Regions from separate parts of the Shewanella sp. SG44-6 genome, predicted to be linked through region 2. Evidence: predicted binding sites of a transcription regulator. Region 2 holds the regulator's gene; the other holds the start of a gene.
The links. Region 2 encodes LexA, which represses DNA repair genes until DNA is damaged. Its sites were predicted from a motif close to TACTGTATNNNNATACAGTA; they were not measured.

Region 1 (3,219 bases), on a different contig from region 2:
TGTTTCTTTATTGGTTTTTTCTACTCACTTCGTACTGCCATATTGAGTTTTATCGGACTGAGTATTTTGCTTTTAGTGATCGATATTAGCATGGATTACACAGGCTACTTTTTTACTTTTTATGGTATGGGAATTTGCTTAGGGGTGGGAGTGTTTGGGATAATTGAACAAAACCGCCAACGCATCAAACGCCAGCAACAACAATCAAAAGATGAAGTCGCCAATTTAGCTACCGCATTAGAACGCGAACGTATTGGCCGCGATTTACATGATGTGATGGGGCACCACTTAGCCGCCATCGCCTTAAAAGCTGAACTGGCAGACAAATTCATTGCCTCAGGTAAAATCGATTTAGCGCAGCAGCAAATTCATCAAGTGAGTGTGATAACTCGAGACTGTTTAAGCCAAATTCGCCACACGGTATCGGGCTATAAACATCAAGGCTTGACGCATACCTTAAACACCTTAGCCAATACGTTAAGAGATAACGCTATTGCTGTCAGCATAGAAGGCACATTCCCTAAACTCAGTGAACTCATGGAATCGCAAATCAGCTTGCTGTTAACTGAGTTGATTAATAACACCATAAAACACAGCCACGCAACACATTGCACCCTGCGTATTGAACAAAGCCTAAATTGCCTCAAACTCAACTTTATCGAGAATGTACCGGTTAAAACCATCACTAAAGGCAACGGATTAACCGGTATTCAAGAGCGAGTAACCTTGCTACATGGCACCATCGACTATCAATTAATTCCCCATTATAAAGTAAGTATCCAATTGCCACTAAGTGAGTCCGTTAGATGAAAATTCTATTAGCCGAAGATCAAGCCATGGTAAGAGGCGCCCTCGCCGCGTTACTCACATTAGGATGTGATAGCTTAAATGCAATAGAGATTGTCGAAGTCGAAGATGGCGATAAAGCGATGCAACAACTTAAAACCGATTTGTTTGACCTGCTACTTACCGACATTGAAATGCCTGGGAAATCAGGTTTAGAACTGAGCCTATGGTTGCAACAGCAACGCAGTCAGACCAAAGTGATTATTCTGACCACCTTTGGCCGAGCGGGTTATATCAAACGAGCATTAGAATACGGTGTCGGTGGTTTTTTATTAAAAGATGCACCTTCTGCTGACTTAATTAACGCGATTAAACAAGTCATGGCGGGTAAACGAGTCATCGATCCAGAATTGGCTTTCACCGCTATTGGTGAAATAGATCCTCTCAACGACAAAGAAAGGCGCGCATTGCGCCTAGCAAGCGAAGGTTTATCAACCAGCGATATTGCCAGTCAGTTGTTTATTGCAGAAGGTACAGTACGAAACTATTTGTCAGAAGCCATTAATAAACTCAATGCCAGTAACCGAATTGATGCCGCCAGAATTGCCAAGCAAAAGGGTTGGTTGTAATTAGTGGCTTAATATTGCCTTGTATGCAAAGTCTGCTAAGATACCTTAAACATCTGTATATAATTACAGTGATTTGAGATTGATAGCTTGAAATCACTATAATTTTTACATCTTTGGTAATCAATTTAGGTGAGCACAATTTGCTACGACTGGATCTTGTTCCGATCACCGACCTTAAAGGCGTTGCTAAAAAGGTTGCGGAAAAACTGGCTAAGTTAGGTATTAAAACAGTACAAGATGTGCTGTTTCATTTACCGCTGCGTTATGAAGACCGTACGCAAATCCATGCTATTGCCGCATTACCTCCTGGCAGTTATGGCACCATAGAAGCAGAAATTCAGTCGACTCAAATCATGCAAGGTCGGCGGCGCATGTTAGTGTGTAATGTCCGTGATAACAGCGGAATGATGAGCCTGCGATTTTTTAATTTCTCTATGGCGCAACGTAATGCCATGGAAAATGGCGCCAGCATTCGGGCTTACGGTGAAATACGCCGTGGCAATCATCATAAAGAAATTGTTCACCCCGAATATCAAATTATTCATCCTGGTGAATCTGTCACATTAAGCGACACCCTAACGCCGATTTACCCGACGACTGAAGGGGTAAAGCAAGCCAGTTGGATCAAATTAACACAACAAGCCTTGGCGATGTTGGACCAAGGTGGATTACCTGAGTTACTGCCCAGTGCATTACAGCCAAACAATATTAGCCTGCGTGATGCACTGCATATTTTACATCGCCCCCATAGCTCAGTATCACCTTTTGAATTAGAACAAGGTCAGCATCCTGCCCAACAAAGATTAATCCAAGAAGAACTGCTGGCACATAATCTGAGCATGTTGCAACTACGCCAACGCAGTAACCAAGATGCCGCGGTGCCAATGCCAGCGACAGGTCAGTTACTAACGCCTTTTCTAGCGCAACTGCCTTTTAAACCCACTGGAGCACAACAGCGGGTTGTCGCCGAAATCAGCCAAGATATTCAACATCCAACGCCGATGATGCGTTTAGTTCAAGGCGACGTGGGTTCAGGTAAAACCTTGGTGGCGGCACTGGCGGCATTACAGGCAATTGAAAACGGTTACCAAGTGGCCATGATGGCACCGACTGAATTACTCGCCGAACAACATGCCAGCAACTTTGCAGCATGGTTTGAACCACTTGGGCTAAAAGTCGGCTGGCTGGCGGGTAAATTAAAAGGCAAAGCTAGGGTTCAATCACTTGAAGATATCGCTTCTGGCGCTGCACAAATGGTTATTGGAACTCATGCAATATTTCAACAAGCGGTGGTGTTTAATAAACTGGCGCTGATTATTATTGATGAGCAGCATCGTTTTGGTGTGCATCAACGCCTAGACTTACGAGAAAAAGGTGTCAGCCAAGGCTTCCATCCACACCAGCTCATAATGACTGCTACGCCAATTCCGCGTACCTTAGCCATGACCGCTTATGCCGATCTTGATACCTCGACCATTGATGAACTGCCTCCAGGACGAACTCCCGTAACCACAGTAGCCCTTGCCGACAGTCGCCGAGAGCAAGTGATTGAACGTGTAAAACAAGCAGCATTAAACGATAATCGCCAAGCTTATTGGGTCTGTACCTTAATTGAAGAGTCTGAAGTACTTGAATGCCAAGCGGCTGAAGACACCGCCACAGAACTCGCCATAGCGTTACCAGAACTGAAAATAGGCTTGATCCATGGAAGAATGAAAAGCGCTGAAAAACAACATATCATGGCGCAATTTAAAGCAGGTGAATTGAACTTACTCGTCGCCACCACCGTCATAGAAGTTGGCGT
Region 2 (3,219 bases):
ATTACCGAGTTTACGCAGCGCACCAAATAACTGCCAAACAGATTCTTTTTTCTTTTTCTTGCCGCTTAATTCTTTGTGGTAAGTGGCCACTTCCATCACATGATCATAACCTAAATACACTGGTACTAACGTCACTGGGCGCTCTATGCCGCGTAGTACACTGTTTATGGTCATTGCCAACATGCCGGTTTTAGGCGCAAGTAAACGTCCTGTACGCGAACGCCCACCTTCGGTGAAATACTCAACCGAATAACCTTTAGCAAATAACTGATCTAAATACTCACGAAATACTGCGGTATACAGTTTATTACCATTAAAGCTGCGGCGGATGAAGAATGCTCCACCACGGCGGAACATTGGCCCTGCTGGCCAAAAGTTCAAGTTAATACCGGCCGCAATATGCGGCGGAACCATACCCTGATAATACAAAATGTATGACAGCAACAAGTAATCCATATGGCTGCGATGACAAGGCACATAGACAATTTCATGGCCATCATGGTGAAGCTGTCTTACCTGTTCAGCACCTTTGATATTGATACCGCTATATAATTTATTCCATAACCAAGTGAGAAAACGCTCGGCAATGCGCACTAAACTATCTGAATAGTCTGCGGCAATTTCATCAAGGTATTCAATCGCAGTTTCACGGGCTTTTTCAGGAGATACTTTTTTGTTGACCGCCTCTTCTTCAATAGCCTTTTTAATTGAATCTGACTTTAATAAAGAGGCAAATAGCATTTGACGATTAGGTAATTGTGGCCCTGTCATAACTTTACGTTGGCGACGGAAATGTACTCGCGCGACACGAGTTAATTTATGCGCAATTCTTTTATCTGTACCGTGCTCATCAGCCATATGGCGCAGCGATAACGCATTAGAAAACTGCACAAAATTATGTCGCCCTAAAAATAAAATCATCAGCCACTTACGTAACCAAGTTGGGTTTTCTCTTTCAAAAACAGCCGCTTTCATGCTGTCTTCTTCCTTACCAGGAGTACGTCCCCAATAAAGACAAACTGGCACTAATTGAATATCGAGGTCAGCATTCTCACTATGAAGCGATAATAAACGGGTAAAATAATTAAGGAACTTCTCACCACTTTCACGTTTACCAAATAGAGGTTTACGCCCCTCTAAACACACCACTCGAGGCACTCTTAAACCATCAAGCTGTAACGGCTCATAAGGACTTGGCATACCAAATCCTTCAGTGATTTCGCTCAAGGCGGCAATATCACTAATAGATTCCGTTTTCATCAAATAAACCAAGGGCTTGGTCGGATCTATATTGAGGTCATCAAACGGATCATGGGGCACCACAATGGTCTGTACCATCCATTTTTGAACCCATTTTAATGCTTGTAAAAATATTGAATCTGGTTTTGACATGGTTATTTTCGCAACATAAGCCATTGTAATATTGTCGTATAGGATACCAGAAACCACCCTGCTTACACTATCTGGCCGACTTATCTTTACGTGTAAGCTCTCACTTTAAGACATAGTGCAAGATAAAACATATATAATAACGAATAAAAACATTAATTTAAGTTACAAAAAACCAATAAAACACAAAAAATAGTTGGTTAATACTTGCACGAACACAAACACTGTATATAATGACAGTCACTGTATAAAAAGACAGGAATCATCATGAGACCGTTAACGCCGCGCCAAGCAGAAATATTAGACTTAATTAAAAACAATATCGCCGAAACAGGTATGCCACCCACTCGTGCTGAAATTGCGAAACGTCTTGGCTTTAAAAGTGCTAATGCTGCCGAAGAGCATTTAAAAGCATTAGCCAAAAAAGGCTTTATCGAGATCATGCCTGGAACCTCTCGAGGTATTCGCTTACCTCATGAAGAACAGATTGAAACCGGTTTGCCTCTGATTGGACAAGTTGCAGCTGGTGAGCCTATTTTGGCTCAAGAGCACGTTGAACAGTATTATCAAGTCGACCCGAGCATGTTTAAACCTGCCGCAGACTTTCTGTTGCGCGTTCGTGGTGACAGCATGAAGAACATCGGTATTTTAGAAGGCGACTTACTCGCGGTTCATAAAATGCAACAAGCACGTAATGGCCAAGTTGTGGTGGCGCGTGTTGATGATGACGTCACCGTAAAACGATTTGAACAAAAAGGTAATGTGATTTATCTGCACGCAGAAAATGACGATTACACCCCGATTAAAGTTGATTTAAGTTGCCAAAGCCTAACCATCGAAGGGCTTGCCGTTGGCGTTATCCGTAATGGAGATTGGTTATGAACAAACTAATGGGCATCGCGCCACGTCACCCAGGCTTATGGGTAGATTTAGCTGAAACAGAATTGCATGGCAACCAAACCATTCGCACATTACAAACAGTCACCCAAGGTGAAGCTGAGTTGAGCCAATTGTGTAGTCAACTCGCCACATTGAGCCAACAAGGTCGATGGATTGTGTTAATTAGCCCACCACACATTGGCTATAAACATATGCTGGCAAATGCTGGCGTGAGAATGGACCGTATTTTACTGGTGCACACTAAAGACGAAGTCGAAACCTTATGGGCGATGGAAAAAGCGCTTACCAGTGGAACATCAAGTGCTGTCGTCACTTGGACAAGCTCACTTGACGCTCGTGATAGTCGTCGATTAGAAATTGTAGCTAAAAGTGCACGGGCTTTAGGTGTGGTAATTGAGGATGTGAATGCTCACTTACCTCACAAACATCAACTTGTTAGCCCTACATTAATAAATGGAACAAGTAATTTTTGCTCATTTCACTAAGCATTAACCCTTACTTACCAAGCCCTGTATTGAATTCAGGGCTTTTTTTTCATCTTTTTTCAGTCAATTAGCCAACAAAGTGATCTTGATCAATGTTTAATCTACAGCTAATGTTGTTCCCAAGGATGAAATATTATTCATCTTTAATTGGACGTGAATGACAGTGATTAAGATTACTTTCAGACAAATGAGCCAACTCAATATTGATAAGTTCAGTAGTAGGTACAAGCGTGGTGCACCGCTAATAATAAAACCGTAAACAACCTGTTTACTGCCACCAAGGTACTTTGAGGTCATCAAACTTTTTTCGGGAACCGAAAAGTTTGCATAGAGCAGAGAATTACTGTGTGACTTTTCTTTGTAATTGCTATTTGCAATGAACAGAGGAGCAGTCTTGTGAAGCAATGGTGGTATTGTTTACTGGTGGTGTTTATAGCACTTCCGC

Region 1: recG (ATP-dependent DNA helicase RecG) is a predicted target of LexA. The motif match lies at 1,467-1,486, and genes of this name have one in related genera.

What each region holds. Positions count from the first base shown of each region.
Region 1 is NZ_JACJER010000059.1:20,011-23,229, reverse strand. Features, by position in the region: gene H5185_RS12035 (sensor histidine kinase) at 1-810, shown strand, start outside; gene H5185_RS12030 (DNA-binding response regulator) at 807-1,415, shown strand; gene recG (ATP-dependent DNA helicase RecG) at 1,556-3,219, shown strand, end outside.
Region 2 is NZ_JACJER010000138.1:4,579-7,797, reverse strand. Features, by position in the region: gene plsB (glycerol-3-phosphate 1-O-acyltransferase PlsB) at 1-1,392, opposite strand, end outside; gene lexA (transcriptional repressor LexA) at 1,657-2,271, shown strand; gene H5185_RS18540 (cell division inhibitor SulA) at 2,268-2,774, shown strand; gene coxB (cytochrome c oxidase subunit II) at 3,171-3,219, shown strand, end outside.